One region of the Sodalis sp. RH21 genome, then DNA from elsewhere that is predicted to be linked to it. Evidence: predicted binding sites of a transcription regulator. Region 1 holds the regulator's gene; each other region holds the start of a gene.
What was found. Region 1 encodes ArgR, which controls arginine synthesis, uptake and breakdown. Its sites were predicted from a motif close to ANTGAATAAAAATACANT; they were not measured.
Positions count from the first base shown of each region.

Region 2: the regulator ArgR is predicted to act here: its motif matches at 1,869-1,886, upstream of argC (N-acetyl-gamma-glutamyl-phosphate reductase).
Region 3: the regulator ArgR is predicted to act here: its motif matches at 1,286-1,303, upstream of argA (amino-acid N-acetyltransferase).
Region 4: the regulator ArgR is predicted to act here: its motif matches at 2,061-2,078, upstream of argF (ornithine carbamoyltransferase).

Region 1 is NZ_CP178732.1:4,819,019-4,822,167, reverse strand. Features, by position in the region: gene ACL2XP_RS22285 (cupin domain-containing protein) at 1-111, shown strand, start outside; gene yhcN (peroxide/acid stress response protein YhcN) at 685-948, opposite strand; gene argR (transcriptional regulator ArgR) at 1,371-1,841, opposite strand; gene mdh (malate dehydrogenase) at 2,254-3,149, shown strand, end outside.
Region 2 is NZ_CP178732.1:5,954,580-5,957,728, reverse strand. Features, by position in the region: gene argB (acetylglutamate kinase) at 1-646, opposite strand, end outside; gene argC (N-acetyl-gamma-glutamyl-phosphate reductase) at 672-1,676, opposite strand; gene argE (acetylornithine deacetylase) at 1,933-3,084, shown strand.
Region 3 is NZ_CP178732.1:782,121-785,269, reverse strand. Features, by position in the region: gene amiC (N-acetylmuramoyl-L-alanine amidase AmiC) at 1-1,104, opposite strand, end outside; gene argA (amino-acid N-acetyltransferase) at 1,336-2,670, shown strand; gene recD (exodeoxyribonuclease V subunit alpha) at 2,677-3,149, opposite strand, start outside.
Region 4 is NZ_CP178732.1:5,352,199-5,355,347, reverse strand. Features, by position in the region: gene pyrB (aspartate carbamoyltransferase) at 1-96, opposite strand, end outside; gene ACL2XP_RS24760 (hypothetical protein) at 56-310, opposite strand; gene ACL2XP_RS24755 (YhcH/YjgK/YiaL family protein) at 496-963, shown strand; gene argF (ornithine carbamoyltransferase) at 1,021-2,028, opposite strand; gene rraB (ribonuclease E inhibitor RraB) at 2,204-2,665, shown strand; gene ACL2XP_RS24740 (GNAT family N-acetyltransferase) at 2,750-3,149, opposite strand, start outside.

The DNA of each region.
Region 1 (3,149 bases):
ACGACTATCGCTCGCATAGCGAACAAGGTCGGCTATACGTCACAAAGCGCGTTTTCCCACGCCTTTCGACGTGCCTTTGGTTCTCCTCCGAAAGCTAATGTCCAATCGTGACAAACTGCATAACCAATCGTTATTGGCGTTCGAGTCGCTGCGCCAAATTGGCCACCCCGTCTGTCCAGACGCCAGGAAACACTATTTCCACGAATAATGGCAGTTATCGACTGCCCTGGCCGCTGCTCGATTGCCGGTTTCCAGAAGCCAAATGGGAGTCAAACGATCGGAAGCGGATCGAGTTTCGGAAAGCACCGGCATATGTTGGATGATCTTAACTGATTGATAAATATGGTGTAGATGACTTGGCGCAATCCGGCAAAGCGCCGGGCTGGAGTCAAGGTGAAAAAAAACCCCCGCAAGCGGGGGTAAAAATCGTCGGATAGGACGACGAGAGGGAATCAATAGCTCGCGTCTGGGGTTATTGCTGGACACAGGAATAACTGAGGGCGACGACGGCATTGATTTTTAATGTTGAACAATATTGCTGTGTTGCTGGTGCTGAATCAGCCGGAACGACACTATCAGCGACACCCGCGGTCAGAGGAGCTATCCCGGCTATGGAAACCGCGGGAGCGTCGTTAAGGTAAATTGGTTATACAGCTTGGGTCTCTATTTACAGAACAGAGCGCCTTATTTATAGAGCTCAGCGGTCGCATGCCACGTATCGTTTTCACGCGCTTCGGTAATCCGGTAAGCGGTCGCGCCTTTAGCGTCGGCCGCCTGGTTCAGCGCCTGATGGATATCGGACGGCGCGCCGCCAATACCGCTAACGCTCACGGTACCGAAAGCGTGCAAATCATTCGCTTGTTCTAGCGAAATCGAATCGGCGGCAAATGCGCCAAATGACAGGGCCGATATTACGGTCATCAATGAAGCCGCAGTAGAAATTCTCATTTTTCTCACCTCTATTTTCTTCACGTTTGATAGAACACATGACGCACAACGTGATGGGCATCACGAAACTAAGTATACACTAGTAACGTGAGGTATTAATAGTTTACTCATAATTTATTATGAAACTTTAACATGCAACACTATATTAATATAAGCAAATGCTATTAAAACCGGATGAAAAATAGGCGACTAATGTTAATTAATTGTAATTTCAAGCAGATAGCCGGATGTAGCCAAACGTGCTGAATTGTCTCTTTCCGCCAGTGGAATAGCCCGGAGGGGAGGGTAACAAGTGGATATATGACAGGTTGGGGCGGGAATAACAGCATAATACGTAGGGTTAAACGATGGCAAAAACGGGATAATCGGCGTTAAAACCGGCGCCTTGATTCATTTTTGTTATAAAGCACCGGTAAGAAGGTTCAAAGCTCCTGGTCAAACAGAATAAGTATGGCCTCGTGGAGCTGCTTAACGCTAAACCCTTTGGCCGGGGTGGTAAAAATGGTGTCATCGCCGGCGATGGTCCCCAATATGCCTTCGGATTTACCCAGTGAATCCAACAAACGGGCAATCAGCTGCGCGGCGCCCGGGCTGGTATGAATCACTATCACCGCATCATTATGATCTACGTCCAAAACTAAATTTTTCAGGGGACTGCTGGTGGTGGGCACGCCCAATTCGGCGGGCAGGCAGTAGACCATTTCCATTTTGGCGTTGCGGGTGCGCACCGCGCCGAATTTAGTTAACATCCGCGAGACTTTCGACTGATTGATATTTTCAAATCCCTGTTCTTGCAATGCAAAAACGATCTCGCCTTGAGAACTGAATTTCTCTTCTTTCAGCAACGCCTTAAAAGCTTTAACCAGTTCTTCTTGTTTTATGTTATTACGCATTTTTTACCAAACCAGTAGCCATAAACATAGTTGTAATTATGCATAAAATTGCATTTTTATGCAATAAAAATGCCCGGCCAAGGGCGTTGATCGCCGTGATAGCCGGCAAAACGGCTAGGATAACAATATCTATTCATTTCCTTTTTGACCTGGCTCCCAGATTATTGCTGTGGAAAAAGTAAAGTAATTGTTATGAAAATGATGTTGTTTTGACACTAATTCCCGGTGTAATGTGATTAATAGCCAACGGCAACAAACGGCAGCGGCAGCGTATTTTATGGACGGCGGAAAGTTAATGCGCCAATTCTCAAATTTGCGATCGCTGATTTGTTTTTACCCGTTTATGTCTCTATGATCATAACCAGATGATTTGACGGCATTTAATTTTTCCTATAATAATAAGGAGATTAGAATGAAAGTCGCAGTTCTCGGTGCAGCCGGCGGCATTGGCCAGGCTCTTGCCCTGTTACTCAAAACCCAACTTCCATCCGGATCAGAACTTTCTCTTTACGATATCGCACCGGTTACTCCTGGCGTCGCTGTCGACCTCAGCCATATTCCTACGGCGGTAAAAATCAAAGGCTTTAGCGGCGAAGATGCCACCCCCGCCCTGGAAGGCGCGGATATCGTCCTCATTTCCGCCGGCGTGGCGCGCAAACCGGGCATGGACCGTTCGGATCTATTTAATGTCAACGCCGGCATTGTGCGCAACCTGGTGAACCAGGTGGCTAAAGCCAGTCCCGGTGCCCTGATCGGCATCATTACCAACCCGGTGAACACCACCGTGGCCATTGCCGCCGAGGCGCTGAAAAAAGCCGGCGTCTATGATAAACGCAAGCTGTTTGGCGTCACCACCCTGGATATCATCCGTTCCAACACCTTTGTGGCTGAACTGAAAGGATTGCGGCCGCAGGATGTTGAAGTGCCCGTGATCGGCGGCCATTCCGGCGTTACCATATTACCTCTGCTTTCCCAGGTCAAAGGCATCAGCTTCACCGAACAGGAAGTCGCCGATTTGACCAAACGCATTCAGAACGCCGGCACCGAGGTGGTGGAAGCCAAAGCCGGCGGCGGGTCCGCTACCTTATCCATGGGCCAGGCCGCGGCGCGGTTCGGACTGTCGCTGGTTCGCGCCTTGCAGGGTGAACAAGGCGTGGTGGAATGCGCTTATGTGGAAGGCGATGGGGAGTACACCCGTTTCTTTGCCCAGCCGCTGCTACTGGGCAAAGACGGCTTGGCGGAACGCAAACCTATCGGCACCCTGAGCGCTTTTGAACAGCAGGCCCTGGAGCATATGCAGGATGTGCT
Region 2 (3,149 bases), 1.1 Mb from region 1:
CAATCATCCCGTCGGTAATAATGCCCTGGGCGATCAGCTGCTCAGCTTTATGCGCCGTCATTTCGGGAATGCGCTGGCCTTTGCCGTCGAGAATGCCGCTGACATCGGACAGCAAAATCAAATCGGCGCCCAGCGTAGCGGCCAGGGCGGTGGCGGCCTGGTCGGCATTGACATTCATCAGTTCGCCTTGCGCCGTGATGCCAATCGAACTGACCACCGGCAGATAGCCGGCGCCAAGCAAAGTGGTTAACAGCGCCGCCGAACCGGGTTCCGCTTTACCCACATGGCCGAGTTTTTCATCCAGGGGAGTGACAGTGACGCTGTCCCCGTCGCCCAGGCAGAGGCCGACGGCCGGGATGGCATGTTTTTTCGCCCAGGCAAGCAGGGTCTTATTGGCCGTGCCGGCCAGCGCGCCGGTAATGATATCGATTTGGTCCGCGGGCGTAACCCGCAGTCCGTTGACCTTAACCACCGGCAGCGCCAGTTTTTTCATCAGGTCATCCACCAGATAACCCCCGCCATGGACAATCACCAACTGACGCTGGTGCTGCGCGCGGTAGCGGTCAAGCGCGGAAAACAATCGCTCCAGCGCCTCTTCGCTATCAAGCAATACGCCGCCTAATTTTATAATTAACGGATTCATTATTTTTTTATACCTCGTTGGCCCCGGTTCACAGCAGCGCCTGCGTTTGCGCAAAACCAAAGCGAATATTAGCGCACTGCACTGCCTGTGCGGCCGCTCCTTTTAATAAATTATCTTCTGTCGCCACCACCACCAAATGCTCCCCCTGCACGGCGAAGCCAATATCGCAAAACGGCAGACCCACCACCGCTTTCAATGCCGGCACTCCTTTGGCGTAGAGGCGTACCAGCGGCTTATCGTGATAAGCATTGTGGTAACACTCGGCAATATCCCCGGCCGTCACGCCGGCCTTCAGCCGGCAGGTGATGGTGGCCAGTATACCGCGGGGGAAATTACCTAGATGAGGCGTGAAAATAACCGGTATCCCCAGGTGGGCGGCGATTTCAGGCTGGTGGCGGTGGGTGAAAATACCATAGGGCTGCAGGCTGACCTCACAGACGCTGCTGGCCAGGGAAGCTTTACGGCCCGCCCCGCTGACGCCGCTGACGGCATTAATGACCGGCCATTGCGCATCGTTAAGCAGCCCGCCATCCACCAGGGGTTTGAGCGCCAACTGAGATGCGGTGGGGTAGCAGCCCGGCACGGCAATCAGCTGCGCCCGTTTTAAGGCTTCGCCCTGCCATTCCGCCAGACCGTAGACCGCCTGCGCCAACCAATCGGCATGCTGGTGTTCAAAACCATAATATTTGCGATAGAAGTCCGGCTGATTAACGCGAAAAGCGCCGGATAAGTCGAATACCACGCAGCCGGCCGCCAGAAATACCGGCGCCAGGTCATGACTGACTTCATGGGCGGTGGCAAGAAAGACCACATCCACCGTTTTGGCCGACTCGCCGGCATCGGTCAGCGGCTGTAGCGGCAAATCGACGATGCCTTTGAACTGGGGATGCAGATCGGAGAGCAATTTGCCGGCATCCGCACTTTGCGCTGAAACCGCTAACGCGGTTATATTCATATGCGGGTGACGATTCAGATAGGCCGCGAGTTCAGCTCCGGCATAACCGCTGGCACCGACAATCAGCGTATTCAGCATGACGTTTGTTCACCTTCTTGAGTAGCTTTATCAACGAGAAGGGATTCACAGCAACCATTAATAAAAATGTTATTAATTCATCCGGCAGCCGTTCGTCGCAAAAGCAACTGCGCTGTTTCGGCGTTTCGCTGTTCACCCGCGAGGTCAAGCGTAGTAGTCTGGTAATAATCCGTTTACTTTACGCTCAACGTTAGTGTATTTTTATTCACTATTATTGCATGAATATTGATACTATCCAAACCAAAGGCTGTCAACAGTGAAGATAAAATTACCCCCGTTTATTGAGTTATACCGCGAGTTGATCGCCACTCCGTCCATCAGCGCCACGGACAGCGCGCTGGATCAGAGTAATCAGACGCTAATCAATTTACTGGCCGGTTGGTTTACCACCCTCGGCTTCCAGGTCGATATCCAACCCGTTCCCGGAACCCGAAACAAATTCAATATGCTGGCCCGCATCGGCAGCGGCACGGGCGGTTTGCTGCTGGCCGGGCATACCGATACCGTACCTTTCGATGACGGCCGCTGGACGCGCGATCCTTTTACCCTGACCGAACAGAATAACAAGCTTTATGGCCTGGGTACCGCCGATATGAAGGGTTTTTTCGCCTTTATCCTCGACACCCTGCGCGACATAGACGGCAGCAAGCTGCAAAAACCGCTGTATATCCTGGCCACCGCCGATGAAGAAACCAGTATGGCCGGCGCCAGTTATTTTGCCCAATCCAGCCAACTGCGCCCCGATTGCGCCATTATCGGCGAGCCGACATCCCTGCAGCCGGTACGCGCCCATAAAGGCCATATGTCGAACGCGGTGCGCATACTGGGCCAGTCCGGGCATTCCAGCGATCCGGGCCTGGGCGTCAATGCCATCGAGCTAATGCATGAAGCGATTTCCCATTTAATGGTATTGCGCACGACGTTACAAGAACGTTATCACCATCCGGCTTTTGATATCCCCTACCCCACGATGAATTTTGGCCATATCCACGGCGGCGATTCCGCCAACCGGATTTGCGGCTGCTGCGAACTGCACATGGATATCCGTCCGCTGCCCGGCCTAACGTTAAGCGATCTGGACGGGCTGTTGACCCATGCCCTGGCGCCGGTAAGCGAGCGCTGGCCGGGCCGGTTAACCATCGAGACCCTGCATCCGCCGATCCCGGGCTATGAGTGTCCGGCGGACCATCGGCTGGTGGAAGTGGTTGAAAAACTTTTGGGCGTAAAAACCGATGTCGTCAATTACTGCACCGAAGCCCCTTTCATTCAGCAACTCTGCCCTACTCTGGTTTTAGGCCCTGGCTCCATTAAACAGGCCCATCAACCGGATGAATATATCGATACGGCCTTTATAAAACCGACGCGGGAATTAATTTCACAGGTGGTACAACATTTTTGCCTGCAATGATAATCAATAATCGATTCCGCGCGTTTTATCCGGTGGCCGCCGGTGGGTTAATGCGGTCGTCGGGG
Region 3 (3,149 bases), 1.9 Mb from region 1:
GGGGGCTTTTAATACCGCAAAACCGGCCTGATCCACGCTTTTTTTATGCAGATGAGCAATTTTCCCCAGGCGATGCAACACCTGCTGGCCGAATTTCAGGCTATCGTTAATGGTCGCGGTCTGCATCAAATCAAAAATCGTATGGTCGAGGTAACGGTCGCCGCTCTTGCTCACCCCGCCGATATCATCGGCGGCATTTTGAGTCTCGGCCAGAAACCGGGCCGCGGCGCTGGTGGCACCTTTGGTGGACAGGGCAAATACCGATGCCCCCCTGGCCGCGCGGTTGGTAAACGCATCTGCATGAATGGAGATAAACAGATCCGCCCGCTGTTTGCGCGCTTTGGCCACCCTGACCTTAAGGGGGATAAACACATCCTCATTGCGGGTCATAAAGACTTTCATATTGGGTTCGCGGCGGATCAGCGTGCGCAGATGCCGTGCGATTTTCAGCACCACATCTTTTTCGCGGGTGTGATGTTTACCGATGGCGCCGGGGTCCTCGCCGCCGTGTCCGGGGTCGAGCATAATCACGATCGGCCGGTCGCGGCCGGCTTTGCCGGCCCGGGGCGCCTGGGATGCCGGCGGCAGGCTGCGCGCCAGATCCCCCTGGTTATAATCTTCCAGCAGGGCCAGCAGCGGATCGTCCTGCACCGCGGAGCGGCTGCCGGCCCGCGGGTAGAGATCCATGACCAGGCGATGTTTAAAGCCGGCCACCGGCGGCAAATCCAGAAACAGGGGTTCAATGGGTTGCCTGAGTTCGATCACCAGCCGCGCGGTATCGCGATCGAACTGGCCGGCCCGCATCCGGCTGATATACGGGTCCTGCTCGCTGACCAGCCGGCCGATGCCCTTGAGCACCCCATTAAGCTGCGCGCCCTGGATATCCACCACCAGGCGATCGGGGCCGGTGAGCATAAACTGGCGATAATGCAGCGGCGACCGGGATTCTACCGTGATGCGGGTATAGCTGGCGGCGGGCCAGATGCGCACCGCCACAATCAGCGGGGCGGCGGCCAGCCCCGCCGGGCTAAGACTTAACAACCAGACGGCCGCGGCGCCCCGCAGCAGCCGGCGGCGGCCGCTATTATGCTGTGGATCTGACATGGGGCTCCGGGGTTGATTCTAATCTAATGAAAAAACAGTCATTTTTCGACATGCGAAAAACTTTAACCAATCAGCCGGTTTCTGTCATCCCCAAAAGGCTTTATGCTTATGTCATCGGGGTTTATTTTCGATTCTTTACAATGAAAAAGGACAGCAATTGCCACTTGCCATCCCTGCCGTAATAGAATAAAAATACACAAAATCAGAATAACCATTCACAGAGGATATGCCGTGAAGGAACGTAGTACTGAACTGGTCCAGGGCTTTCGTCACTCAGTTCCCTATATCAATGCGCATCGAGGCAAAACGTTTGTCGTCATGTTGGGCGGTGAAGCCATCGAGCATGAAAACTTTGCCAACATCGTTAATGATATCGGCCTCCTTCACAGCCTGGGCATCCGCCTGGTGCTGGTTTACGGCGCCCGGCCGCAAATCGACGCCAATCTGGCCGTGCATCATCTCGATCCGATTTACCACAAGAATACCCGCGTCACCGACGCGCCGACGCTGGAGCTGGTCAAGCAGGCCGCGGGCCTGCTACAGCTGGATATCACCGCGCGCTTATCCATGAGCCTGAATAACACCCCCTTGCAGGGAGCGCATATTAATGTGGTAAGCGGTAATTTTATTATCGCCCAGCCGCTGGGAGTGGATGACGGGGTGGATTACTGCCACAGCGGGCGGATTCGGCGTATCGATGATGAAGCCATTCACCGCCAGCTCGACAGCGGCGCCATCGTCCTGCTTGGGCCGGTGGCGGTGTCGGTTACCGGGGAAAGTTTTAATCTGACCTCCGAGGAAGTGGCCACCCAGTTGGCGATCAAGCTGAAGGCGGAAAAGATCATCGGTTTTTGTTCGTCCCAGGGGGTTATCGACGACGATGGGGAAATCATCTCGGAATTGTTCCCCAACGATGCCCAGTTGCGCATCGATGCGCTGGAAAGCCAGGGGGACTACCACTCCGGGACGGTGCGTTTTTTACGCGGGGCGGTTAAGGCTTGCCGCCGCGGCGTGCGCCGCTGCCATTTGATCAGCTACCAGGATGACGGCGCGCTGGTGCAGGAGTTATTTTCGCGGGAAGGCATCGGCACCCAAATCGTCATGGAAAGCGCTGAACAGGTGCGCAGGGCCACCATTAACGATATCGGCGGTATCCTGGAGCTGATTCGCCCATTGGAGCAACAGGGCATTCTGGTGCGGCGCTCCCGCGAGCAGTTGGAAATGGAAATCGATAAGTTCACTATTATCGAACGGGATAACTTGACCATCGCCTGCGCCGCGCTTTATCCCTTCCCCGACGAGGGGCTGGGGGAAATGGCCTGCGTGGCGGTGCACCCCGATTATCGCAGTTCCTCGCGCGGCGAGATGCTGTTGCAGCGCATTACCCAGCAAGCGCGCCAGATGGGGCTGAAAAAACTGTTTGTATTAACCACGCGCAGCATTCATTGGTTCCAGGAGCGCGGTTTTACTCCCGCCGAAGTGGAAGTGCTGCCGCAGCAAAAACAGGCGCTGTACAACTATCACCGCCGCTCCAAAATTCTGGTGGCGGACCTGACCGGCCAATAAACCGGGCTACCCGCCACCGCCCTGGCCGCGCAGCCGGTCTATCAGGCCGCTGCGCCGCTGGGTGGGGGTAGCGATGGCATGGCTTAGCACATCATCGTTGGCATAAATCGACAGCCGCTCGCGGGCCCGGGTAATCGCCGTATAGACCAGTTCGCGGGTCAGTACCGGCAATAGCTGGTTGGGCAGCACCAGCGCCGTGTGAATGAACTCCGATCCCTGGGATTTATGCACCGTCATGGCAAAGGCCGTTTCATGTTCCGGCAGGCGGCTCAGGGGAACGGCCCTGATGGTGCCGTCAGGCAGGGGAAAATGTACCCGCAGCTCGTCCAGATCGTTATATAGCATGATGCCGATATCGCCGTTATACAGGCCGAGAGAGGGGGCATTGCGGGTGATCATCACCGGCCGCCCCGCGTATCCCCTGGCGGCGGTGTCGGCCGGGCGCGCGATCATTGCGGCCTTGGCCAGCGCCTGTTCTA
Region 4 (3,149 bases), 530 kb from region 1:
TTTCAGATCGGCAGCGGTGCTCAGCACCAGCTCCAGCTCTTCGCGGCTCAGGTCATTAATGGAAATGATGTGCTTTTGATAAAGTGGATTCGCCATGTTTTTTCCTCCTTACGGATGTCGGTAACGCCGATGCCTGACGCAAGTGTAGATTGCGCCCTGAATACCGCGCAAAAAAAAGCCCCTCAACGAGGGGCCTGTACTGAAATAATAAAAAGGGCAACGGGAGCAGCAATGGCCGTTGGCTGCCAACGGGCAGGGGGCGATCGTCATAGGCGTCGAATACCGCGTCCAAAACAACAGTGCTGTTCATTTATCCTCCCGGCAAACTGCCCGGAATTATACTCGCGTAACGGGACACTTCAAGCGCAAAAAAGACCATTTTCATGATTAAGCAAACGATTGGCCAGCTAATCAAAATAAGTGTTAAATAACTCTCACTTTCCGATCGGTAGCTGTTTTACAATGAAACGTTATTTCATTTTTTAAGGAACAATTATGATCACCGGTAACATCAACCATTTGGATCTCGTACCCTATCTGCCGGCCAAACTCCGCGAAGCCATCGAATATGTCAAACAGCATATCACCCCGGAAACGCCGCTGGGCAAACATGATATCGAAGGCAACCAGGTGTTTGTGCTAATTTCCAACGACAGCACCGACCTGCTGGAAAACCGCCGCGCCGAATATCATGCCAAATACCTGGATATCCAGATTATCCTGGACGGCGTGGAAGGCATGACCTTCAGCAACCTGCCGGCGGGCAAGCCCGATACCGACTGGCTGGCGGACAAAGATATCGCCTTCCTGGCCGCGGGCGAGCAGGAAAAACAGTTTGTGATGCACAGCGGGGACTTCGTGGTGTATTACCCCGGCGAAGTCCACAAACCGCTGTGCGCGGTGGGCGAACCGGCCCACGTGCGCAAAGCGGTAGTAAAAATCGATACCGCGCTGGTCCGTTAAGTCAGCGCCGGACGATGACGGGCGCCGGGCGCCCGTTAAATAATAGCCGCTGACGGATTACGCTTTCGCCAGCGTCGCCACCATCACCGCTTTAATGGTATGCAGCCGGTTTTCCGCCTGGTCGAATACCACGCTGCATTCCGATTCAAACACCTCGTCGGTCACTTCCATGCCCCCGGCCAAGCCGTACTGTTCGGCCATTTCCTTGCCCACCGTGGTTTGGTCATCATGGAACGCGGGCAGGCAGTGCAGGAATTTAACCCGGGGATTGCCGGTCTGGCGGAGCATGGCCATATTGACCTGATAAGCGCGCAACAGGGCGATACGCTCCTGCCAGATGGCTTTGGGTTCGCCCATGGATACCCAGACGTCGGTATAAATAAAATCCACGCCCGCCACGCCGGCGGCGACATCCTCGGTCAGGGTGATTTTGCCGCCGTTACGCCGCGCCGCTTCGCCGCAGCGCGCCACCAGCTCCGGTTCCGGCCAGCAGGCGCGCGGGGCCACCAGCCGCATATCCAGCCCGGTCAGCGCCGCCGCCTCCAGCATGCTATTACCCATATTGTTGCGGGCGTCGCCCACGTAGGCGAATTTCATCTGGCCAAAGCTTTTTTCCGGCAGGTGTTCTTGCATGGTCAGCAGATCGGCCAGTAACTGGGTCGGATGGAATTCGGTGGTCAGACCGTTCCATACCGGCACGCCGGCGTATTGCGCCAGTGTCTCGACGATCTCCTGGCCGTAACCGCGGTATTGGATGCCGTCATACAGGCGGCCCAGCACCCGGGCGGTATCCTTGATTGATTCCTTGTGGCCGATTTGGCTGCCGTTCGGGCCGAGATAGGTGACGCGCGCGCCTTGATCGAATGCGGCAACTTCGAAAGAGCAGCGGGTGCGGGTCGAGTCTTTTTCGAAGATGAGCGCGATATTTTTCCCGGCCAGGCGCGGCTTTTCCTGCCCCGCGCGTTTTTCGCGCTTCAGGGCGGCGGCCAGCGCCAGCAAATCGAGAATTTCAGCGGGGGTAAAGTCCATTAACTTCAGGAAATGGCGTTGATAGAACTGACTCATAAGCACGGTTCTCCGGACATAATTTTAATTAATATGAATTTAAATTCACTTTATATGTATGAATATTCAATTTCAAGCATTGATATCAATTCTTTCATGTTTAAGCTGGAGCCTTAACCGCCGCTGTGGGAAAATAGAAACCTAACAGGCCGACCGACGCATTGAGGATAGGGGCATGGCACATCAATTTCTGGAAGAACAGCGTGATGAAACACGTTTGATTATCGAAGAACTGCTGGAAGATGGCAGCGATCCCGAAGCGCTTTATACCATCGAGCACCATTTTTCCGCCGAGAATTTCGATATTTTGGAAAAAGCCGCTGTTGAAGCCTTTAAACTGGGTTATGAAGTCACCGATGCCGAAGAACTGGAAGTGGAAGACGGTTCCGTGCTGATGTGTTGCGACGCGGTCAGTGAAATCGCGCTTAATGCGGAGCTGATCGACGCGCAGGTCGAGCAGCTGTTTACGCTGGCGGAGCGCCTGGGCGTCAACTATGACGGCTGGGGCACCTACTTCGAAGACGGCGAGGACGATGACGAAGAAGGTGAAGACGGCGATGACGCCGAAGAAGGCGTTGACGGCACCCCGCCGGTGCGCGGCATCATCGACCAGGACGATAACGGCACCCGCCACTAATCATTGTCATCAGGGGGCACTTAATGTCCCCCACCGCCGGACGCGGCCATAACCGCGTCCGGCGCGCCGCTCATTCCAGCATGTTTAACCCAGCGCTTTCAGCATCCTCACTTCGCAGTCCACATGCCCCGTAGTGCCCATCGGACCGTCGATATGCACAAATCCCAGCCGCTCATAGAGGCTTATCGCCCGGGTCAGGGCGGCGGTGGTTTCCAGATAACAGTGGGTAAATCCCTGGGTCCGCGCAAACGCCAGCGCCCGCAAAGCCAGCTCATGGGCCAGGCCGCGGCCGCGCAGGGCGCTCATAAAATACATCTTTTGCAATTCACAAATATCCGCCCCGGCTCCGGCCAAAGGCGCAATCCCGCCGCCGCCGGCAATCCGTCCTTCGAACTCGATCACCCAGTACGCGCTGCGCGGCTGGCTGTAGAGCTGATATAACTTATCCAGGTTAGGGTCGGATACGGTATAGCCTTTATCCGCC